DNA from 2 places in the Paracoccus liaowanqingii genome. Region 2 is predicted to be linked to the other one. Evidence: riboswitches for the same ligand, from Rfam matches in the RefSeq annotation. Region 2 holds a riboswitch; the other holds the start of a gene.

What was found. A riboswitch is a leader RNA that binds a small molecule or an ion and turns the genes downstream of it on or off. The one in region 2 is predicted to bind cobalamin.
Positions count from the first base shown of each region.
Region 1: it holds a riboswitch for cobalamin, as region 2 does, so the genes downstream of both, E4191_RS09525 (ABC transporter ATP-binding protein) here and E4191_RS00875 (energy-coupling factor ABC transporter permease) in region 2, are expected to answer to the same signal.

Region 1 covers NZ_CP038439.1:1,959,613-1,971,534, forward strand. Annotated here, with positions in the region: gene E4191_RS09510 (VWA domain-containing protein) at 1-149, shown strand, start outside; gene E4191_RS09515 (tetratricopeptide repeat protein) at 146-760, shown strand; gene E4191_RS09520 (BatD family protein) at 757-1,917, shown strand; cobalamin riboswitch at 1,957-2,172, shown strand; gene E4191_RS09525 (ABC transporter ATP-binding protein) at 2,203-3,042, shown strand; gene E4191_RS09530 (ABC transporter substrate-binding protein) at 3,065-3,997, shown strand; gene E4191_RS09535 (FecCD family ABC transporter permease) at 4,001-5,047, shown strand; gene E4191_RS09540 (ABC transporter permease) at 5,235-6,323, shown strand; gene E4191_RS09545 (ABC transporter ATP-binding protein) at 6,320-7,087, shown strand; gene E4191_RS09550 (MlaD family protein) at 7,092-8,339, shown strand; gene E4191_RS09555 (ABC-type transport auxiliary lipoprotein family protein) at 8,348-8,962, shown strand; gene E4191_RS09560 (acetate/propionate family kinase) at 9,037-10,821, shown strand; gene E4191_RS09565 (DUF1810 domain-containing protein) at 11,029-11,493, opposite strand; gene E4191_RS09570 (MFS transporter) at 11,548-11,922, opposite strand, start outside.
Region 2 covers NZ_CP038439.1:194,060-205,981, forward strand. Annotated here, with positions in the region: gene E4191_RS00860 (DUF4365 domain-containing protein) at 1-116, opposite strand, end outside; gene E4191_RS00865 (BrnA antitoxin family protein) at 193-726, opposite strand; gene cobF (precorrin-6A synthase (deacetylating)) at 858-1,595, opposite strand; gene E4191_RS00875 (energy-coupling factor ABC transporter permease) at 1,592-2,257, opposite strand; cobalamin riboswitch at 2,294-2,514, opposite strand; gene E4191_RS00880 (cobyrinate a,c-diamide synthase) at 2,553-3,917, opposite strand; gene cobM (precorrin-4 C(11)-methyltransferase) at 3,914-4,687, opposite strand; gene E4191_RS00890 (cobalamin biosynthesis protein) at 4,684-5,034, opposite strand; gene cbiE (precorrin-6y C5,15-methyltransferase (decarboxylating) subunit CbiE) at 5,031-6,218, opposite strand; gene E4191_RS00900 (cobalt-precorrin-6A reductase) at 6,220-6,966, shown strand; gene cobJ (precorrin-3B C(17)-methyltransferase) at 6,936-7,670, opposite strand; gene E4191_RS00910 (precorrin-2 C(20)-methyltransferase) at 7,667-8,410, opposite strand; gene E4191_RS00915 (precorrin-8X methylmutase) at 8,416-9,045, opposite strand; gene E4191_RS00920 (precorrin-3B synthase) at 9,045-10,130, opposite strand; partial or broken gene cobN (cobaltochelatase subunit CobN) at 10,159-11,922, opposite strand, start outside.

The DNA.
Region 1 (11,922 bases), 1.5 Mb from region 2:
AGGTGGACCGGCTGGCCGCCCGGCTGCAGCGCGGCGGCGACACGACCCGCGATCCGGGCCTGACGGCGCTTGGCTATCTGGATCTGGGGCCGTTCCTGGCCGCGCTGGCCGCCCTGCCCCTGCTGATGATGCTGAGGCGGGCGCGATGAGGGCGGCGGCGGTCCTTCTGGCCTGCGCGCTGGCGTTTCTGGCCTTTGCGGGCCCCGGCGGGGTCGGCACGCTGGCCCTGCGGCTTGGCGCCGAGGGCGTGGCGCTGGCGCTGCTGGACCAGGACGGCGCGCGGGGCGTGGCGCAGTACCGCCGGGGCGACTTTGCCCAAGCCGATGCGGATTTCGCCCGCGCAGGACGCTCGCAGACCTACAACCGGGCGCTGTCGCTGGCGGCGACCGGCGACTATCCCCTGTCAGTGGCCTATTTCGACGCGGTGCTGTTCGCCAACCCCGCCGACGAACAGGCTCGCGCCAGCCGCGATCTGGTCGCCACGATGTTTCCCCCCCAGCAGGGCGACAGCATCGCGCCGGGCCGCATCTTCGGCCATGGCGGACGCCCCACGGACGAGCTGATCGCCAATGCCATGACCGAGGCCGCCTCGGAAAGCTGGCGCCGCCCGCCGCAGGCGCGCGGCATGGCGGCCAGCGACGCCTGGCTGGAGACGATCACCGACGACCCGGGCGAGTTCCTGACCCTGCGCCTGCAGGCCGAACACGACCGCCGCACCCAGATGGGGCTGATCCGCCCCGAGGCGGGTGACCCGTGGTGATAAGGCTGATCCTGCTGCTGATCCTCTGGGCCGGTCCCGTGCAGGCGGAATCGCCTCCGCTGGCGCCGGGCGAGACGCGGCTGATGATCCTGCACGATCACGGCAACCCGGTCGTGGCCGAGATGGTCCGCCTGACCCTGCGCGGCGAATACGACCTGACCGTCTCGCTGGAGGATCTCAAATTCCCCAGTTCGGACGCCTATGACTGGATGCAGATCGACCGCGACCGCTGGTTCCAGGAACGCATCGGCGGGCGGATGATCCAGATCTTCGAACGCGACATCGCGCTGTTTCCGCGCCAGGCCGGGGACCTGTCGCTTGGCCCCCTGGTCCACGATCTGACCCACATCACCCGGGGCGGCGCGCGCGAACAGATTAGCGTGACCTCGGGCCCGGCGCGGCTGACCGTGAAGCCCTTCCCCCATGATAGCCGCCCCCTGACCGCCCGCACGATGGTCCTGACCGACGAGCTGTCGGCCCCTCCGGGTCGGCTGCTGCCGACCGACATCCTGACCCGCCGCGTCACGATCGAGGCCTTGGGCGCGATGGCCAATCACCTCCCGCCCCGTCCCGACATCAGCCAGCCCTGGCTGATCAGCTTCACCCTGCCCGAGATCCGAGAGACCACCCCGACCCCGCAGGGACCGGTGTCGCGCGTGGTCTGGGAATGGCAGATGCGCCCCCGCACCGGCGAGCCGGGCGTGCTGCCGGCCGTGCCCGTCGTCTGGTTCGACACCGAGGCCCGCCGGGTCGAGGTCGCGGCGATGAAGCCCATCCCCTTCGGCTTTGCGGGCTTCACCACCTCCTCGGGGGTGCCCTTCGGGATGGAGCCGGGCTGGGCGATGGCGGGGCTGGCGGCCTTGGGCTTCGGGGCGGGGCTGCTGGCGGTGCTGCGGCGCCGGCTGCCCGATCTGCGCCACAGGCTGCGGGGGCTGCGCCCCAACCCCCATGCGGGCGCCCTGCGCACGGCGGCCGCCCAAGGCGACCTGCCAGCGCTGCGCGCGGCCGCGGCCGATCATCTGGCGTGGCGGGGCGCGGACAGCCCCGCGCATCGCCGCCTGCTGGCCCTGCTGGACCGGCAGATCTATCAGCCCGCGCAGGACGGCGCCTTCGACGCGCAGGGCTGGCTGGCCCGGTATCTGCGGCAGCGGGCCTGACCGCCGCGCCCTTCCGGCTTGACCTGCGGCGGCGGGGGCGGCATTCAGGGCGCTGATGGTTCCCGGCCAAGCCACGCGCGGCCGGGTGAAAAGGGAACACGGTGCGGTGTAGCCAACAGGCGCCAAATCCGTGACTGCCCCCGCAACTGTAAGCGGCGAGCGTCCCCCGATGCCACTGCGCCCCACCGGGTGCGGGAAGGCGGGGGAGGTCACGACCCGCGAAGTCAGGAGACCTGCCATCGAACCAGACGACCACCGGGCGGGGTGTCCCGGAAGGAGATTTCGATGGATGATTCCTCGCGCCGGCCCCTGGCCGCGCCTGACCCTGTGTTGCCGTTTTCGGCGGCGATCCCGCCTGCGGTCCAGCTGTCGGGTGTCAGCTGGGCGCCCCCCCGGGGCCCGCGGATCCTGTCGGATCTGAGCTTCGCGGTCCCGCAGGGCCAGATTGTGGCGATCTGCGGGGCGAACGGGGCGGGCAAGACCTCGCTTCTGCGGCTGATCTATCGCCATCACGCCCCGCAGCAGGGCACCGTCCGGCTGATGGGGCGCGACCTGTGGCAGATGGGCGCCGCCGAGGCCGCGCGCTGCATGGCCGCCGTCCTGCAGGAGCAGCCCACCGATTTCGCCCTGACCGCCCGGCAGATCGTGGCGCTTGGCCGCCTGCCGCACCGGCGCGGATGGGCGGCCGGATGGGCCGGTCCCGACCCTGCCGATGCCCCCCGCATCGCGGCGGCGCTGGAGCGGATGGACGTGACGCCCCTGGCCGACCGCGCCTTCGGCAGCCTGTCGGGCGGCGAGCGCCAGCGCGTCGCGGTCGCCCGGGCCTTGGCGCAAGAGCCGCGCGTGATCGTGCTGGACGAACCCACCAACCACCTCGACATCCGCCACCAGCTGGAACTGCTGGCCCTGCTGCGCGGCCTGGGCCTGACGGTGATCGCCACGCTGCACGACCTGACGCTGGCCGCCCGCTTCGCCGACCGCATCCTTGTCCTGTCCGAGGGGCGCATCCTGGCCGACGGCCCGCCCGACGCCGCGCTGACCGAGGCCGTGCTGGCCCGCGCCTTTCGCGTGGGCGCCCGGATCGACCGCTCGGGCCCCGCGCCGCGCTTTTCCTTCCATCTGTGACGATCTCCGAAAGGACCGCCCCGTGATCCGCTCGTCCCTTGCCGCCCTGCTGCTGTCGGCCCCCGCCGCGCTGGCCCATCCCGTGACCGTGCAAAGCTGCGACCGTCAGGTGACCTTCGACGCGGCCCCGGCGCGCGCCGTGTCCAACGACGTGAACCTGACCGAGATGATGCTGGTCCTGGGCCTGCGCGACCGGATGGTGGGCTATACCGGCATCTCGGGCTGGAAGACGCTGGACGACCGGACGCGCGACGGCGTGGCCGAACTGCCCGAGCTGTCGGCCCGCTATCCTAGCAAGGAGGTGCTGGCCGGGGCGGGCACGGATTTCTTCTTCGCGGGCTGGAACTACGGCATGACGGTCGGCGGCGAGGTCACGCCCGACACGCTGGCCCCCTTCGGCATCGCCGTCTACGAGCTGACCGAAAGCTGCATCCATCTGGGCCCGCGAAACGCATCCGGCATGGAGGACATGTATGGCGACATCCTCAACCTGGGCCGCATCTTCGGGGTCGATGACCGCGCGCAGGCGCTGGTGGACGGATGGCGCACCGAGCTGGCGGCGCTGACCGAAGGGGCGGAGCGCGGAGCCCCGCTGCGCGTCTTCGTCTATGACAGCGGCACCGAGGCGCCCTTCACGGCCGGCGCGCATGGCATGCCGACCGCGCTGATCGAGGCCGCGGGCGGGCGCAACATCATGGACGACCTGCCCAAGAGCTGGGCCGAGATCAGCTGGGAGCCGGTGGCCGACCGCGATCCGCAGGTCATCGTGATCGTCGACTATGGCGACGTGACGGCGGACCAGAAGATCGACTTCCTGCGGACCAATCCCGCACTGGCGGGGATCGACGCGGTCCGGAACGACCGCTTCGTCGTCCTGGACTATGTCGAGGCGACGCCCGGCCCCCGCAACATCCGCGCCGTCGAGAAGCTGGTCGCGGGCTTTTCGGGGGACTGAGCGATGGCCGACACCACCGCGATCCTGACCGCGCAGCGCCGGGGGCTGAGGCTGGGCCTGGGCACCGTCCTGGTGACGGTGCTGGTCATGGCCATCGGCATGGCCGTGTCGGTGGGGGCGGTCGCGGTGCCCCTGTCCACGGTCTGGGGCGTGGTGCTGGACCGCCTGGTGCCGGGCCTGGTCACTCCGGACTGGAGCGCGGGACAGGCCAGCATCGTCTGGCAGATCCGCCTGCCCCGCGCGATCCTGGCGGGGCTGGTGGGCGCGGGTCTGGGCCTGGTGGGCGCGGCGCTGCAGGCGGTGACGCGCAACCCGCTGGCCGATCCGCATCTGCTGGGGATCTCGTCGGGCGGGGCCTTCGGGGCGATCGCGGCGCTGCTTCACACGGGGATGTTCCTCGGCGCGCTGACCGTGCCGGTGATGTCCTTCGGCGGCGCGCTGCTGGCCACGGTGCTGGTCCTGGGCACGGCGCGGATGGCGGGGGCGGGCAGCGCCGACCGGCTGGTCCTGACCGGCGTGGCGGTCAGCTTCGTCATCATGGCCTGCGCCAACATCCTGATCTTTCTGGGCGATCCGCGCGCCACGCATACGGTGGTCTTCTGGATGCTGGGGGGCCTCGGTCTGGCGCAATGGTCCCATCTTCTGTGGCCGCTGGCCGTGCTGGTCCCCTGCGGGCTGTGGCTGTGGGCGCAGGCCGGGCGGCTGAACGCCATGAGCCTGGGCGACGAGACCGCCGCCAGCCTGGGGCTGGAGGTCGGGCGCTTTTGCCTGACCGTTTTCGTGGCGGGGGCGCTGATCACCGGGATCATGGTGGCCTTTTCAGGACTGATCGGGTTCGTCGGCCTGATGATGCCGCATCTGGTGCGGCTGGTCCTGGGGGGCGAAAATGCCCGGGTGCTGCCGGGCTCGGCCTTCGCGGGCGCGGTCTTCCTGATCTGCGCCGATGCGCTGGCCCGGGTGGCGATGGCCCCCGAGGACATCCCCATCGGCGTCGTCACCGGCCTGATCGGCGGGGTGTTCTTCCTGTGGATCATGTCCCGCCGCCCGTGATCCGCCGCCGCTGACCCCTCGATGCGAACGGCCTTGCCGCAGGGGCGGCAGGCGCCTAGACCGGAGGCAGCCCCAAGGGTTGCACGCCGGGCGGGCCGATCCGGATCACGGGGGCACGTCCCCGCGCGGGGCATCACCACGGCCAAGGACGACTGCGGATGTCATCACCAATCCCCCGCGCCCCGCAATGACGCAGCCCACGGCGCCCCGGTCCGATCTGACGGTCGCGGTCGAGGGCGACTGCCTGACGCTTGGCGGCGATCTGGTCGTCTGGTCCCTGCCCCGCCTGCCCGACACCCCTGCCGCGCGGATCGACCTGTCGGGCCTGTCGCGGATGGACACCGCCGGCGCGTGGGAGCTGGCGCAGCGCCGCGACCGGGGCGCCACGCTGAGCGGCCTTTCGGACCACCATCAGGGCCTTCTGGACACGGTGACGGCGGCCCTGCCGGAGGCGGATGATGCCCAGCCCGCCCCCGCCCGCTGGCGCCGCATCCTCGAGGCGACCGGCGTCCGGGTGATGGGCGCGCTGCGCTATCTGGTCGAGCTGGCCGAGTATCTGGGCCGCGTGCTGGCGGCCATGGCGCGGGGGCTGCGCCATCCCTCGCGCTTCCCGATGACAGCGCTGGTCCACCATGCGCAGGAGACCGGGCTGCGCGCCGTGCCCATCGTCGCCGTCATGTCCTTCCTGATCGGGGTGGTGCTGGCCTTCCAGGGATCGGACCAGCTGCGCCAGTTCGGGGCCGAGGTCTTCGTCGTCGACCTGATCGCCATTTCCATCCTGCGCGAACTGGGCATCCTGCTGACCGCCATCGTGGTGGCGGGGCGCACGGCCTCGGCGCTGACGGCCTCGATCGGGTCGATGAAGATGCGCCAAGAGATTGATGCCATGCGCACTTTGGGCCTGGACCCCGACCTGGTGCTGATCCTGCCGCGGGTGCTGGCGCTGGTCGTCATGCTGCCGATCCTGGGGCTGGTTTCGGCGCTGATGGGGCTGCTGGGCGGGGCGGTGATGTCCTGGGTCGAGCTGGGCATCTCGCCCTCGGTCTTTCTGGCGCGGCTCTCCGACGTCAGCGTGACCCACGCCATCGTGGGCCTCTCCAAGGCCCCGGTCTTCGCGGTCATCATCGGGGTGATCGGCTGCCATGCCGGGATGCAGGTCGGCAAGGATGCGGAATCGCTCGGGCGGATGACCTCGTCCGCGGTGGTCAGCGCGATCTTTGCGGTCATCATCGCCGATGCGGCCTTCTCGATCTTCTTCGCGCAGGTGGGGCTGTGAGCGAGGATCCCGTCGTCCGCGTCCGGGGGCTGCGCACCCAGTTCGGCACCCATGTCGTGCATGAGGGGCTGGATCTGGACCTGAGGCGCGGCGAGATCCTGGGCGTCGTCGGCGGATCGGGCACCGGCAAGTCGGTGCTGCTGCGCGCCATCGTGGGGCTGGAGGCCGCACAGGCGGGCGAGATCGACGTGCTGGGCCAGCGCATCGGCAGCCTGTCGGGTGCGGACAGGCGGGCGCTGGAACAGCGATGGGGCGTGATGTTTCAGGACGGCGCGTTGTTCTCGTCCCTGACCGTGCGCGAGAATGTCGAGGTGCCGCTGAACGCCGTTCCCGGCCTGACCGACGCGCAACGGCGGGGACTGGCAGAGCTGAAGGTCAGCATGGCCGGGCTGCCGTGGAAGGCCAACGAGAATTTCCCCTCGGACCTCTCGGGAGGGATGCGTAAGCGGGCCGGGCTGGCCCGCGCGCTGGCGCTGGACCCCGAGATCCTGTTTCTGGACGAACCCACCGCCGGGCTGGACCCGATCGGCGCCACCGCATTCGACAGGCTGATCGTCACGCTGCGCGACGCGCTGAACCTGTCGGTCTTTCTGGTCACGCATGACCTGGACACGCTGCATGCCTGCTGCGACCGCGTGGCCGTCCTGGCCGAACGCAAGGTCCTGACGACCGGCACCATGGACGAGATGCTGGGCGTCGATCACCCTTGGGTGCATGAATATTTCCACGGCCCCCGGGCGCGTGCCGCCGTGAAGAAGGACTGACGCGATGGAAACCAAGGCCAATTACGCCCTGATCGGCGCCTTCACCCTGGCGGGGTTCCTGGGGATCCTGGGCTTCGTTTTGTGGTTCGCGCAGCTGCAGCTGGACCGGCAGTTCGCCTATTACGACGTCTATTTCCCCGAGGTCTCGGGGCTTGGCCCCTCGTCCGAGGTGCGCTTTGCCGGTCTGGCGGTGGGCCGGGTCGTCGACATGCAGCTGGCGCCGGACAATCCGCTGCCGGTCCGGGTCCGGCTGGAGGTGACACTGGACACGCCCATCCGTGCCGACAGCACGGCCGCGCTGGAGGTGCAGGGCGTCACCGGCGTGGCGCTGGTCGCGGTCAGCGCCGGATCGTCCCGCACGCCCCTGCTGCGCGATGCGGACACGTCCGAGGTGCCGGTCATCGCCTCCAGCCGCTCGGCGCTGCAGACGCTGACCGACGAGGGACCGCAGATCATCGAGCGCCTCGGTCTGGTGGCCGAGCAGCTGACCCTGATCCTTGGAGAGGAAAATCAGGCCCGTGTGACGGCAATCCTCGACAATGTCGAACGGTCCAGCGGCAATCTGGATCAGGCGCTGGACGATGTGGCGACGGCGACCCAAGCCATCTCGACCGCCGCCACGGGCATCGCGGCCTTCGGCGGGCAGATGGACGGGCTCAGCCGCAGCGCGGGCACCACGCTGGACCGCTTTGCCGACGCCGCCACCCGGGCCGAGACGACGCTGGCCGCCGCGACCGCCACGCTGGAGGGGGTGGACGGCTATGTCTCGGGCGACCTGACGACCCTGACCCAGCAGCTGGAACGCAGCGCCGCCGGGCTGACCACGCTGACCGAGCGCGCCGATGCCAGCCTGGACGGGCTGGACACCGCGCTGGCCTCGGGGACACGGGCCTTCGACGCAGCCGAGACGGTCGTCACCCGCGACCTCGCCCCGGTGGCCGGTGATCTGCGCGCCACGCTGGCCGCGCTGAACGGCGCGCTGGCCCGCCTGCCCGACGACCTGCCGCAGATCAGCGCCAGCCTGCGCCAGGCGGCGGACGCGGCGTCGGCGGCCTTCACCTCGCTGCGCGGGGTGGTCGAGGGCGCGGGCGGGCCGGTCCAATCCTTCGCGGGCGAGACGCTGCCCCAGATCGGCCGTCTCAGTCAGGACATGCGCGCGCTGGTCGAGAACATGAGCCAGCTTGTCTCGACCCTACGCCGCGACCCCACGCAGCTTCTGTCCGGCCCCCGGACCCCCGAATTCCGCAGATGAGGTTACCCATGCGCCTGCCCCTGATCCTGCTGATCGCGACCCTGCCGGGCTGCGGCGCGCTCTCCGCCCTGCAGGGAGAGCCCGACCGCGACCTGTTCGAGCTGCGCCCGCCCCCGGCTTTTACCTGCAGCCGCTCGCGGGTGGGGGAACTGGTGGTCGAGCCGCCCAAGGCCCGCGCCACGCTGGACAGCAACCGCATCATGATCCGCCCCTCGGCGCTGCAGACGCAATACCTGCCGGATGCCGAATGGGGCGACACCGTGCCCGCGATGCTGCAGCGCCTGCTGGTGCAAAGCCTGGGCGCGACGGGCGCCTACGGCCATGTGGGCCGCGCGCCCCTGGGTCTGTCGGGCGACGTGGCGCTGATCAGCGAGATCGGCGACTTCAACGCCGAGCTGGCCCCCGAGGGCGCCCTGGTGCGCCTCACTGTCGAGGCGCAGATGGTCAGCGAGATGGACGCCCAGGTCGTCTCTCGCGCCAGCTTCTCGGCTGCGGTCCCTGCCGCCGGCACCCGCACCGCCGATCTGATCCCGGCCTTCGACACGGCCTCGCAGCAGCTGGTCGCGCAGATGACGGAATGGGCAGTCCGCGCCTCGGGCGTCGGTCCCGGCGGCTGCAGCTGACGGGCGTCACGCAAAATTAACGAACCGCCGCTAAAGCCGACGATGCCCCTGTTACCGCAAAGGATTTCCTGCCCATGCGCGTTCTCGTCTTCAATGCAGGCAGTTCCAGCCTGAAGTTCGGCCTGTTCGACGGCGACCGGCAGGTCTTCAAGGGCAGCTTCGACCGCTTCCGCGAGGGGGGCTGCGATGTGGCCTTCGAGGGCGCGGACGGTCCGCCCGAACAGGGCCGGGCGCCGCATGCCGATCTGGCGGCGGCCATCGCGGCGGTGCCGGGCGTTCTGGCCGAACGCGGCCTGGCGGGGATCGACGCGGTGGGCCACCGGCTGGCGCATGGCGGGACCGAATTCACCGGCCCGGCGAAGATCGACGAGGCCGTCATCGCCCGGATCGAGGCGCTGACGCCGCTGGCGCCGCTGCACAACCCCGCCATGCTGGAGGGGCTGCGCCTGGCCTCGCACATTTGGCCCGATGTGCCGCAGGTCGCGGTCTTCGACACCAGCTTTCATTTGACCAACCCGGCCCGCGCCACCACCTATGCCGTGCCCGCCGCCTGGCGCGACGCCGGGCTGCGCCGCTTCGGCTTTCACGGCACCTCGCACAAATACGTGGCGCAGCGGGCAGCCGAGGCGCTTGGCCAGCCGTTGTCCGACCTGCGGATCATCAGCGTGCATCTGGGCAACGGCGCCAGCGCCTGCGCGGTGCAATACGGGGCCAGCATCGACAGCTCGATGGGCATGACGCCCTTGGAGGGGCTGGTGATGGGCACCCGCTCGGGCGACATCGACCCCGGGGCCTTCGGATTCCTGCAGCGCCATCTGGGGCTGGACGTGGCGGCCATCGAAGCCGCCCTTTATTCCGACAGCGGGCTGAAGGGGCTGACCGGCAGCCCGGACATGCGCGATGTCGAGGATCGCGCCGCCGCGGGCGATGCGGCGGCGCAGCTGGCGATCAACCTCTATGCCTATCGGGTGCGCAAGTATCTGGGCGGCTATGCGGCGGCGATGGGCGGCGTGGATGCGGTCGTCTTCACGGGGGGCATCGGGCAGAACTCGGCCTCGATGCGGCGGCGGATCTGCGACGGGCTGTCCTTCATGGGGCTGATGCTGGACGATGACCGCAACCGCGCGCCCGACCTGTCCGACCGCGCCGCGCCGCAGATCCAGGCGCAGGGCAGCCGCGTGGCCGTGGTGGTGACCGAGACGGCCGAGCAGCTGATGATCGCGCACGAGGTCCGTACGCTGCTGGACCGTCCCGCCCTGACCCCGCGCCCGGTCCCGGTCGCCGTGTCGGGTCGCCACGTGCATCTGTCGGCCGAGACGGTGCGCGCGCTGTTCGGCGCCGATTATCGCCTGACCGAGGGCGCGCCCCTGCGCCAGCCCGGCAACTGGGTCGCCGAGGAGCGTGTGACGCTGGAAGGCCCCAAGGGCCGGCTGGAGCGCGTGGCGATCCTGGGTCCGCTGCGCCCGCGCACCCAGATCGAGGTGTCGCGCACCGACAGCTTCGCCTTGGGCATCGACGCCCCCGTCCGCAACAGCGGCCAGCTGGAGGGGACGCCAAAGGTCCGCCTGATCGGCCCGCAGGGCGCGTTCGAGACGGACGGCCTGATCGTCGCGGCCCGCCATGTCCACACCAACCCCACCGACGCGGCGGCGATGGGCCTGTCGGATGGCGAGATGGTCGAGATCGAGGTGCAAGGCGCGGACGGCCGGGGCCTGGTCTTTGCCCATACGCTGGTGCGCGTCGCCGCCGGCACGGTGACCGAGATGCATATCGACACCGACGAGGCCAATGCCGCCGGCATCTCGGGCCATGTCGACGGCGCCGTGGTGCCGCATGTGCAGGCACTGCCGAAGGGCTGACGGGGAGGTTGGGGGGGGCGTGTCCGGCGCCCTTGGTGGTCGCCTCGGCGCGGCCCTGTCGGCCTGACCCGCGCGTTGCCCGGCAATCATGTCGGGCAGCGAGGCGGGGGCGGATCGTCGGAGCGCCAGCGTCAGGCGCCCGATGCGGGTGCCGACACCATCAAGGCCTTGCGATGGCGGGGCTTGGGGCGACCGCGACGTCCTGCGTCAGGAACGCCCCTCGGACGCCCGGTCCTTTCGCACACGCGCAGTCGTGACGGGACAGGGCTGGCCGTCGAAGAAGACCTGCAGGATCCGTTCGAAGACCTCCCCGCCCCCCGCCCCCGCGAACAGCGTCGCGGAGGAGCGCAGCTTGGCGGCGTCGATCGACCCGAAGATGCCTTCGGCAGAGCTGTCCTCATGCGCCAGCACGGCGCCGGCGCAGGCCCGCAGGCGCGGGCCCAGGACCGGATGAGCCAGATAGCGCCGCGCCTCGTCCAGATCCGCGATGCCGTAATGCCGCGCCATGGAGGATTGCCCCAGCCCGCGCAGCTGCGGGAAGATGAACCACATCCAGTGGCTCTGCTTGCGGCCCCGGGTCAGCTCGGCCAGCGCGATGTCATGGCCGTCCTTCTGCGCGGCCACGAAGCGGTCCAGTGCGGCGGGGTCGTCGGTCTGGGACTGGCGGGGCATGGGGGGCTCCTTCTGAAGGTCCGGATGAGGTGACAGGGCGGTCTAGGCGCGGGGTCAGCGGTGCGGCAGCTCGGGCCGGATACGGGCGGCGATGATGCTGCACAGCACCACCATCAGCGCGCACCATGCACCCAGAAACAGGCATTGCGTCGGAAAATCGACCCCGGCATCGATCAGAAGTCCGGTGATCCCGGGCCCGATGGCGGTCGAGATCACCATGATCGTCGTGGCCAGCGACCGGATCGCGCCCAGATGGGCGGTGCCGTAGAGCACGGGGAACAGCACGCCCCACAGCGACCCGGCCATGCCCTGGGTGATCCCCACCACCGCCAGCGCGACATACCAGCCTGCGACACCCTCGGCCGGGCCGATCAGGGTCACGCCGATCCCCATCGGCAGGACCAGAAGCGGCAGCAGCCGCAGCGCGCC
Region 2 (11,922 bases):
ATGTCGCGTTGCGGGCTGTTCACCGTTGCGCGGAAGGACGGCGAATAATCCGAAAGCCGGGAAAAAAAATAGCTTTCGCCTTGGGCGCCTAAGCCTGCGGGATCAGAATCTTTCATTGATCTTCGCATTCTCCTGGTAAAGCGTCCTCTTAGGCTATGACGACATGTGGGAGGGGGCAAGTATACCACTCTCTCAAAACCCCCTCCGCCCCTTCATCTCCTCCAGCAACGCCCGCTTCCCCGCCTCGCTCATCCGCCGAGGCCCCTCCATCGGTACCCCCGGCCCATCGAAGGGCGGGGGCGTCTCGCCCATCTCGGCCCAGGCCGCATTTTCGTCCCGCTGCAGGTCGCCGAATTCGGGGCGGGGGCCGTCCAGCGCGGCCTCCTCGCGCCTGGCCAGATAGTCCATCGTCTCGGCCCCCTCGATCAGCCCCGCCAGCCGCGCATGCATCCACGCCGCCATCAGCCGGTTGACCCGCACCTGCCAGTCCGGCCCCATCGACCGGAAGAAGGCCACCACGTCCGAGTCCAGCCGCAGCGTGACCCGCGTCTTGGGCGCCGAGCCTTTCTCCTGCGCGATCCGGTGCCACTCGTCGGGGATGCGCATGCGCGACAGGACCGTGCTGTGCAGGTCCCATTCCAGCATCCGCATCGCATCGGCCATGTAGTGATAGTTCGCCCGCCGGGCCTCCTCGGCCCTGCCGCCCGCGCGTCTGCCTGCCGTCATGCCCGCCCCCTGATCCGGTGTCGCGGGGGAAAGGATGGGGCAGGGGGGTTAACGGGGGCTTAAGGGGCCGCGCGTTGTCGGTGTACGCGCGGTGCCGCCTTGGTGCCGCCGCGGTGCACGCCCGGTGCGGGTCAGTCCGGCCGGGCCAGCAGGTAGCAGTCCATGATCCAGCCATGCGCCGCGCGGGCCTCGGCGCGCGCCGCGACGATGCGCGGCCCTGCCTCCTCCAGCGGCCCGTGGTCCAGGATCTGCTGCGGCATTCCCAGGAAAGCCCCCCACCAGATCAACAGGTTGGAGGCGGGAAGGGTGCGGAACGCGCAGGCCCCGTCCAGCATCACGACGACCCGCCGGGCCCCCTCGGGCCAGCCATGGTCGCGCAATTGCCGCCCCGTGGTGATCGTGACCGGAGAGGCCAATGAATTCAACGGGATGGCATGGGCCGCACACAGCGCCTGGATGGCCGTGATCCCCGGAATGACCCGCACCCGCACCGGCAGCCGCGCCGCGATCCGCAGGCTGCTGTCATAGAGCATCGGGTCCCCCCAGACCAGCAGCGCGACCCGCCCTCCGCCCGGCAGGTGCCGCGCGATCCGATCCGCCCAAGCCCTTGATATCGCGTCATGCCAACGCTCGACCGCGCCCAGATAGTCGGGGTCGCCCGCCTCCCTTTGGGGCAGGTCGAAAGGCGCCGGGACGGCCCGCACCCCGTGCCGCGCCAGCATCTGCTGGCGCAGCCCCGCCAGGTCCTCCTTGTCCTCGCCCTTCATGGGAATCAGGACAAGATCAGCCTCTTGCAGGGCGTGGACGCCCTCCAGGGTGAGGTGATCGGGATGGCCCGTGCCGATCCCGATCAGCACCAGCTCGATCATGCGTAGAGGCGCTGCGTCACCAGCCCGCTGCCCCGCAGGCCCCGCGCGGCCTTGGCCCCCGCCAGCACGGCCAGATCGACCAGCGGCTCCAGCGCGATGACCAGCATGTAGGCCGCGCCGAAGGCCGCGACGCCGCCCCAGGCCTCGGCGCCCTGCCCGTAGAAAGCCCAGAACGCGACCCAAGCCACGATGCCGCCCTGATAGGCCGCCGACAGCGCCAGTGCCTGGCCATAGCGCAGGTCGACATAGGCCGTGCCCGGCGCGATGATCCGCCCGGCCAGCGCGCGCAGCGCGAACAGCGGCACCAGCAGCGTGGTCACGTTCATCCCGTATTGCGGCAGATCGAAGGGCGCGACCAGCAGCCCCTGCGCCAGCAGGCCAAGCGCCAGCCCGAGCGCCGCCGGGGCCGCGCCGAACAGCAGGAACAGCGTCGAGCCCAGGATCAGGTGCACCTCGGACACGCCCACGGACCATGTCGGCAGCACCTGGAAGAAGACGAAGGTCGCCGCCGTCGCCAGCACCGCCCGGGCGGCCAGCGAGGCCGTCCCCCGGTCGCGCAGGGCGCCATAGGCCAGTTTCAGGGTATAGACACCGGCCGTCGCGGCGGTGGCATAGCTGAGCAGGATCTTGGCGCCGGTCACGACGCCCTCTTCGATATGCATGGTCCAGTCTCCGATGGCCGTCACACCCGACGGCAGGATGGGTTGCCTGAGATGGCCGGTTTCCTGGCTTGCGGGTCAAAGCGCGGCGTCGGCCTTCCCGGGGCGGGCCCCAGTGGCATGTGGTGACGCGCGCTCTCCGCATACAGTCGCGGGGGCGGCTGAGGCTTCGGGCGCCGCGATTGGGTCCGCCCTTCCCCATTCCCGATGAAGCCCGACGCGGATCGCGTCTGACGGGCACCAGTCAGGCCTTCACCTAAAGGCGATGTCGCGGCCTGCGTCAAGCCGCTGCCGCCCCTCAGACCGTCGCCGGGGCGATCAGATGAAAGAAGGTCCCGGTGACCTGCCCGCCGCCGGGCATGGCGCGGTGGCTGCCGGTCTCGGGCACCTCGGCGCCATTGGCATCGGTGACCCGCGCCAGCGCCGCATCGGGCTGCGCCAGGATCGAGGCATAGTGGAACTCGTGCCCGCGCATCGGCTGCGCCCCCAGGCCCGGCACCGCGGCCAGCGGCGTGGCCCGGCGATAGCCCAGATGCATGCGGCGCTTGGCATAGCTGGTCTCCAGCCCCAGCAGCCCCAGCATCCGGTGGCGCACCCCTTGGGCATCCACCAGACCCGCCCCAAGCGTCATGTAGCCGCCGCATTCGCCATGCACCGGGCGTGCGTCGGCAAAGCGCTGCATGGCGTCCCGAAAGCCGGTGGCCGCCGCCAACCGGGGGGCGTGCAGTTCCGGGTATCCGCCCGGCAGCCAGCAGCAGTCGGCGCTGTCGTCGGGCCCGTCGTCGGCCAGCGGCGAGAAGGGCAGGATCGTGGCCCCCGCCCGCCGCCACGCCTCGATCACATGCGGATAGACGAAGCTGAACGCCGCGTCGCGGGCCAGCGCGATCCGGCCGCCGGGCGGGGTCAGGGGCAGCGGGGGCGCGGATGCGGGCAGGGCGCGGCAGGCCGCCGCCGCCACGATCGCCTCCAGATCGCAATGTGCCGCGACGAAATCGCCCGCCTGATCCAGGATCGCCTGCAGGCCTTGGGTCTCTTCGGCCTGCACCAGGCCCAGATGGCGCTCGGGCAGGGTGATGTTGCCCTGCCGGGGCAGGGCGCCCAGCACGCGCAGCCCCGCCTCGGCCATGCCCTCGCGGATCAGCGCCTCGTGGCGGGGCGAGGCGATGCGGTTCAGCACCACGCCCGCAAAGGGCAGGTCGGGGCGCAGCGTGGCAAAGCCCCGCGCCGTGGCCGCCGCCGATTGCGCCTGCCCGCCCACGTCCAGGATCAGCACCACGGGCCAGCCCATCATCTGCGCGATCTCGGCGCTGGAGCCGATGCCCGTCTCGCCGGGCAGGGCCACCCCGTCGAAGAGGCCCATCGAGCCCTCGGCCAGCACCAGATCCGCCGCGGGCTGGCCCAGGACATGCGCCGCGATCCGCCCCGGCGCCATCGCCCAGGCATCCAGGTTGAAGCTGGCCCGCCCCGAGGCCGCCCCGTGAAAGCCCGGGTCGATATAGTCCGGTCCCGACTTGAAGGGCTGCACCGCCAGTCCCTGCCGGCGCAGCGCGGTCAGCAGGCCCAGCATCAGCATGGTCTTGCCTGTCCCGGAAGCGGGGGCCGAGATCATCAGGCCCGGCGTCATCGGGGTCGGGGTCATCGGGTTCGGGGCGGTCATGGTCATTCGGGAAACCTCGGATCGGCGCCCACCGGGCGATAGCGACGGTCGTAATCGGCGGCGTAAAGACGGCTGTCCTCGAACCCTTGGGCGGCCAGCGCGGGCCCCACAAGGATCAGCGCGGTGCGGTCGATGCCCTGCGCGTCACCTTGGGCGCGGGCCAGGGTCGTGCGGATGATCCGCTGGTCGGGCCAGCTGGCCCGCCAGACCACGGCCACCGGGCAGTCGGCGCCGTAATGCGGGGTCAGGTCCGCGACCACCCGGTCCAGCGCATGGATCGACAGGTGGATCGCCAGCGTCGCGCCGGTGGCGGCGAACCGTTCCAGCGTCTCGCGTTCGGGCATGGTCGAGGCGCGGCCCGGCGTGCGGGTCAGCACCACCGATTGCGCGATGCCGGGCAGGGTCAGCTCGGCCTGCAACGCGGCGGCGGCGGCGGCAAAGGCGGGCACGCCGGGCGTCACGTCGAAGGGAATGCCCCGGGCGCGCAGGCGGCGCAGCTGCTCGCCCATGGCCGACCAGACGGACAGGTCGCCAGAATGCAGCCGCGCCACGTCCTGGCCCGCCGCATGGGCCGTGGCCATCTCGTCGATGATCGCATCCAGGCTGAGGGGGGCGGTGTTCACGATCCGCGCGCCGGGCGGGCAATGGTCCAGCAGGGCGGTGGGCACCAGGCTGCCCGCATAGAGGCAGACCGGGCAGGCGGCGATCAGGTCGCGCCCGCGCAGGGTGATCAGGTCGGGCGCGCCGGGGCCTGCGCCGATGAAATGGACGGTCATGGAACCTCTGCGATGGCGATGGTGACGGGGCCGAAGGCGCGGCGGGGCTGGATCAGCCGCCCCCCTCGGGTCCGGGATGCGGCGAGGGCGGCGGCCTCGGCCACCGACCCGGTGCGGAAGCGCGCCAGGATGCGCGGCGACTGCGTGGGCGTGTCGATCCCCGCCACGGCAACCAGATGCAAGGGCAGGTCCAGCGCTGCGGCCAGCGGACGGATTTCGGGCGCACGCTCGGGGATCGTGGCCAGCGCCTGCGCGCCGCCCGCCGCCTGCAACGCCGTGGCCAGCAGGTCCATGGAGGTGCCGGGGCGGCAGCCGATGCCGGCGATGCGGAAGGGTGCGATCCTCATCGCGTGACGCTCCATTGCACGATGGGCCGGGCGGCGGTCCAGCCGCGCATCCGGCCCAAGGGCTGCGCCTCGGCGATGTCCAGCCGCAGGAGGCGGCCGCCGTGGCGGGCGTGCAGATGGGCCAGCAGCGATTCCGTCTCCAGCGTGACGGCATTGGCGACCAGCCGCGCGCCGGGGCGCAGGCGGTCCCACAGCAGGTCCAGCAGCGGACCCGAGGCGCCGCCGCCGACGAAGACCGCATCCGCGTCGGGCAAGCCCTCCAGCGCCTCGGGCGCGGTGCCATGGACCGCCGTCATCCGGGCACCTAGCCCGAAGCCGTCGATATTCGCGGCGATCTGGGCGATGCGGTCGGCGCGGGGCTCGACGGTGACGGCGCGCCCCCCGGCCAGCACCCACTCGACCGAGACCGAGCCCGACCCGCCGCCGATGTCCCACAGCAGCGCGCCCGGACGCGGTTCCAGCGCCGCCAGCGTGATCGCGCGGACGGGCGACTTGGTGATCTGGCCGTCATGGGCGAACAGGGCCTCGGGGCGGCCCGGCACCGAGGCCAGCCCGACGCCGCGCAGCAGGTCCGCCCCGTCGATGGCCACCGCGACCGGCGCCGCGCAGGTCATTGCAAAGCCCTCGGCCCGCGCCTGCCGCACCCGTTCCAGGGGACCGCCCAACCGCTCCAGCACGGTCAGCCGCGCGGCCCCGGCGCCCTGCGCGACCAGCCAAGCAGCCAGCGCGCCGGGCGCATCGCCATCGCGCAGCGTCGCGATGATCCGGCAGCCGCGCGCCAGATGCGGGCGCAGCCGGGCAAAGGGGGCCGCGTGCAGGCCAAGCGTCACGCAATCTTCCAGTCGCCAGCCAAGGCGCGCGGCTGCCAGCGAGATCACCCCCGGCGCCGGATAGGCCCGCCATTCGTCGGCCACCAGCACGGCGGCGATCGACCCGCCCGCCCCGCACCAGAACGGATCGCCCGAGACCAGCGCCGCCACCCGCTGCCCCCGCAGCGCCAGCAGCGGCGCCAGGTCGAAGGGCACCGGCCAGGGCCGCCCCCGCGCGCCCACATCGGCCAGCGCCAGGTGCCGGGGTGCGCCGAAGACGACCTTGGCCTCGGCCAGCGCGCGGCGGCTTGCATCCGGCAAGCCTGCCGGTCCATCCTCGCCCATGCCGATGATCGACAGCCAGGGGTCAGACATGATGCGCGTCCTGCTGCTGGGAGGCACGACCGAGGCCAGCCGTCTGGCGCAGCTGCTGGCGGGGGCAGGGGTTGATGCGGTCTTCTCCTATGCCGGGCGCACGGTGGCGCCAGTGGCGCAGCCCTTGCCGCTGCGGATCGGCGGGTTTGGCGGGCCTGCGGGTCTGGCGGCCTATCTGGACGACCAGCGGATCACCCATTTGATCGACGCCACCCATCCCTTCGCCGTGCAGATCAGCCGCAATGCGCAGGCGGCCTGCGCCGCGCAGGGCGTGCCGCTGCTGGCCCTTCAGCGCCCGGAATGGCAGGCGGGGCCGCATGACCTGTGGACCCGCGTGCCCGATATCCCGGGCGCGGTCGCGGCCCTTCCCACGAGTCCGGCGCGCGTCTTTCTGGCCATCGGCAAGCAGACCTTGGCGCCCTTTGCCCCCCTGCCGCATGGCTGGCTGCTGCGGCTGGTCGATCCGCCCGAGGCCTTGCCCCTGCCGCGTGCCCAGGTGGTGATCGCGCGCGGTCCCTTCACCGTGGAGGGGGATCGCCGCCTGATGCAGGCGCATCGCATCACCCATCTGGTCGCCAAGAACAGCGGGGGCGCGGGGGCGCGGGCCAAGCTGGCCGCCGCACGGGACCTGCGAATCCATGTCGTGATGATCGACCGCCCCGTGCTGCCCGATCGCGCCACCGTCGCCACTCCCGAACAGGCGCTGGACTGGCTGCATCACGCCGCCCCGGCGCTGCGGGGCGCATAGATCCACCGGCCCACCCGCCGCGTCGCGGCGTTGCCCACGATCACGACCGTCCGCATGTCGGCCATCTCGGGGCGCGCCTCGGCCAGCGTGACGGTGCGCAGGGCCTCGTCGGGGGTGCTGACCGCGCGGGCGAAGATGATCAGCCGCTCGGGGCCGCATTCCTCGCGCAGGACCTCCAGCACCCGCGCAAAGCCCTGAGGCCGGCTGGCCGAGCGGGGGTTGTAGAAGGCCATCGCGAAATCGCCCCGGGCGGCATGGCGCAGGCGATGCTCGATCAGCGAAAAGGGCTTGAGGTTGTCCGACAGGTTGATGGCACAGAAATCATGGCCCAGGGGCGCGCCCGCCCGCGCCGCCGCCGCCAGCATCGCGGTGATGCCGGGCAGGATGCGGATGTCGGGATCCGCGCCTGCCGCCTCCACCGCCTCGAAGAGGGCCGAGGCCATGGCGAAGACCCCCGGATCGCCCGAGGAGACGATGACCACCCGCCGACCGCTGGCCGCCAGATCCAGCGCCAGCCGCGCCCGGTCCAGCTCGACCCGGTTGTCGGACGGGTGCATCACCAGCCCGTCGCGCGCGGCGATCCGCGCGACATAGGGGATGTAGCCCACGATGTCGGTCGCCTGGTCCAGTGCAGCGCCGACCTCGGGCGTGACCATGGCCTCGGACCCCGGACCAAGGCCCGCGACGGTGATCCAGCCGGTCATTCCGCGACCTTGGGCAGGGCCACGGGGCGGCGGCCCCGGCCATGGACCAGCACGATGGCAAAATAGGGGCAATCCTCGGCGGTGACATCGGCCAGACGGGCGATGCGCTGGCCGGGCATGGTGCCGCGTTCGACCAGAAGCGCATCCTCCAGCCGCCCCGCCGCCGCCAGAGCCCTGCGCACGCGGGGCAGATGGCGCCCGGTCTTCATGATGACCAGCGCGTCGCTGCCCGCCATGTGGCGCGCCAGATCGGCCTCGGGCAGGGTGCCCATCAGCACGGTCAGCACGTCGTCGCCCCAGGTCATCGGCGTGCCGCTGGCGTTCCAGCAGCCGACCATGCCGGGAATGCCGGGGATCACCTGCACCTCGGCCCGGCCCTGCAGCCGCACATGCAGATGCATGAACGAGCCATAGAGGAACGGGTCCCCTTCGCACAGCACCACCACGTCGCCGTCCTGGGCCAGCGTTGCCAGCCGGTCCGCCCAGTCATCGTAGAAGGCCGAGAGCAGGTCGTTATAGGCCGGGCTGTCGAAGGGGATCTCGGTCGTGACGGGGTATTCCATCGGGTATTCGACGGCGTCGGGGGCCAGCATCCCCTCGACGATGCGCCGCGCCTGTCCCTGCCGCCCGGGCTTGCGGAAATAGGCGACGTGCCGCGCCCCCCGGATCGCCCGGTCGGCCCGGACCGAGATCAGGTCGGGATCGCCCGGCCCCAGGCCCGCGCAGATGATCTGGCCCATCGCCCTCATTCCTTCCGGCTGGCAAGCGCGTTGATCGCGGCCACGGTGATCGCCGATCCGCCAAGGCGCCCGCGCACGATGACCGACGGGCAGGGGGGCGCCGCCATCAGCGCATCCTTGGATTCGGCAGCCCCCACGAAGCCCACAGGGCAGCCGATGATCGCGGCGGGGCGGGGGCAGTCGGGATCCTCCAGCATGTTCAGCAGATGAAACAGCGCGGTCGGCGCATTGCCGATGGCCACCACGGCGCCGGCCAGATGCGGGCGCCACAGCTCCAGCGCGGTGGCGCTGCGGGTGTTGCCCATGTCGCGCGCCATCTCGGCCACGCGGGGGTCGTTCAGGGTGCAGATCACCGGGTTGCCGACGGGCAGGCGGGGCTTGGTGATCCCCTCGCTGACCATGCGCGCATCGCAGAGGATCGGCGCACCGGCGGCCAGCGCCGCGCGGGCGGCGGTGGCCATGCCGGGCGTGAAGGCCACGTCGCGTTCCAGCCCCACCAGCCCCGCCGCATGGATCATGCGCACGACGACGGGCTCCTCGTCGGCGTCGAAGCGCGCCAGGTCGGCTTCGGCCCGGATCATGGCGAAGGACTGGCGATAGATCGCGGCGCCGTCCTTTTCGTAGGTATGGGGCATCACAGAACTTTCGGCAATTGGGTGGGGTGCAGCCCGCGCAGGGCTGCGGGATCGGAGGCGCAGCCATGGCGGATCAGGTCGAACCCGGCAGGCGTCGCGGTCAGGGTGACGTCGGCGGCGCGCGGCCAGCCGCAGCCCTTGGCGCAGCCCGACACATGCAGCACCGCACCCTCGGGCAGCAGCGCGGCCAGGCTGCGGGCCAGGGGCCGGGTCGCGGCATGGCCCTGCGGGCAGGCGGGCCCGCCGGGGCAGGCGCGCAGCCGCAGGGCGGGGTCGCGGGGGTTCAGGATCAGCCCCGGCAAAGCGGGCAGGCTGCGGGTGCCCGTCACCAGCACCATGCGCCACGGCGTCAGGCGCAGCGGGCCAAGGCGGGCCAGATGGCGCAGCGTGTCGGGGGGGATCTGCCCGAATTCCAGCGCGGCCAGCATCCCCTGCGGGGTGGGGCCGGGGGCGGCCTGCGCCATGGGCGCAGGCGCGGGCAGGGTGGCACCGGGGGGCCGCGCGCCGCGCGCGATCAGCGCCGCCATGCGGCCCCGGCCCTGGGGCGCGCCGCTCTGTTCCAGGAACCAGCGGGCGAGGTCCAGCGCCTGCTGGGGCCCGTGGTAGGGGGCGCCGTGGTCCATCCCCTCGGCGCGCAGGATCAGGCCGTGGGCGCCCCGCTCGATGCGGAGATCGGCGGGGTCGCGGGTCAGGACCGGGGCCGGGCCGGGATCGACGGCGAAGCCGAATTTCGCGGGCAAGGTCAGGTCGCTGCCCGCCAGTGCCTCGGCCAAGGCCTGTGCTACCGCGTCGGTTTCGGCGTCGGCAAAGGGCGTGACCATGATGTTGCGCCGCGCCTCGGTCGCCGCATCCGCGTCGATCAGCTCCTGCGCGCGCAGGGCCGCGATCAGCGGCGCATGGGTGGCGGGGGTCACGCCGCGCAGCTGCAGATTGGCGCGGCAGGTCAGCTCGATGGTGCCGTTGCCATGGGCCAGGGCCGCGTCGGCAATGGCGCCCGCCTGCGCCGCGTCCAGACGCCCGCCGGGGGGCGGATGCGCACCACCCAGCCATCGCCGGACTCCATCGGCTGCAGCGCGCCGGGGCACCAGCCCCTGACCTGTCCCCCGACCGCGCTCATAGCGCGGCCGCGATGGAATTGCGGCGCGTCACCCACAGCCCGGCCTCGGCGAGACGGCGGAACAGGTCGCGCATCGCGGCCAGCGCCTGCGGGTTGGCCTCGGCCAGGAAGGCCGCGATCTCGGGGCGGCCGAGCGTGGCGTCGTGATAGAGGTCGAAGAGATGCGCGGGCACTGCCCCTGCCAGATGCGCGAAGGCTGCCAGATGGTCCAGCGTGGCGGCGATCTCCGCCGCCCCCCGGTAGCCATGGGCGGTCATCGCATCGGCCCATGCGGGGTCTGCGGCGCGGGCGCGGACGGTGCGGGCGATCTCCTCGGTCAGGGTGCGGGCGCGGGGGCGGTCGGGCTGGGTGGCGTCCAGATGATAGAGGGCGGGCGCCTGCGCCCCGATCCGCGCCATCGCGGCGGCAAAGCCCGCCTCATGCGCGGCATAATCGGCGGCCAGCAGCAGGTCGCTTTCCGGCAGGTCCTGCGCGTGGACGAAGCTGTCGGCGCGGGTCAGGCGCGTCTCCAGCTCGGCGCGCGCCTCGCGGGCGGTACCGTCGGCGCCAATGGCCCAGCTGGAGGCCGCGATCCACGCCTCGCCTGCCGCTGCCCGCGCAGCCTCGGTGAACTGGTCGGGCGCGGTGCCCATGCCCAGGCCATATTGGCCGGGCTGGGGGCCGAAGACCCGCGCCCCCGCCGCATAGGGATTCATGTCGGACGCCTCGTCGCGATCGGCCAGCGTCGCGGCCCCGGTCTGGAACAGCTGCGCCAGCACCGGAAACACGTCGCGAAAGAGGCCTGAGACCCGCAGCGTCACGTCGATGCGCGGGCGGTCCAAGAGCGCCAGCGGCACCACCTCGACGCCCGAGACGCGGCCCGAGCCCTCGTCCCACACCGGCTTCAGCCCCGCCAGGTGCAGGGCCATGGCGAATTCCTCGCCCGCCGTGCGCATGGTGGCGCTGCCCCACAGATCGACGACCAGACCCTGCGGCCAGTCGCCGTGGTCCTGCAGGTGGCGGCGCAGCAGCTCCTCGGCCAGCTTGACGCCTTGCGCGTGGGCCGAGGGCGTGGGCACCGCGCGCGGATCGACGCTGTAGAGGTTGCGCCCGGTGGGCATCACATCCGCACGCCCCCGGTTGGGCGAGCCCGAGGGCCCCGGCGCCACGAAGCGCCCGTCCAGCGCGGCCATCAGCCCCGCACGTTCCTGCGCCCCGCAGGCCCCTTGGCCCCAGACATGCAGCCCCTCGCCATACTGGCTTTCCTTGATGTCGCAGACGAAGCGGTCGATGCGGGTGATCGCCTCGGCGGCGCTGGCGTCGGGGGGGATGCCCAGATCGGCCTCGACGCCCAAGGCCCGCGCCTCGTCGCGGATGGTGGCGATCAGGCGGTCGCGCCGCGCCGGGTCCATGCCGTCGGCGGTGGAGTATTCGTCCAGGGACCGCTCCAGCCCCGCCATGCCGGGAGGCAGGGCGCTAGCCCGCATGGGGGGGGCATATGGCCAAGCGTCACGGCGCCGATGCGGCGCTTGGCCTGCGCGGCCTCGCCCGGATCGTTGACGATGAAGGGATAGATGACCGGCAGCGCGCCGGTCAGGGCAGAAGGCCAGCAGTCGCCCGACAGCGCGACGGCCTTGCCCGGCAGCCATTCCAGCGTGCCATGCGCGCCCATGTGGATCAGCGCATGGGGGTCCTGCTGCGCCAGCCACAGATAGAACGCGACATAGGCATGGCGCGGGGTGCGGGTCAGGTCGTGATAGCTGTCCTCGCGCCCCGCGCGG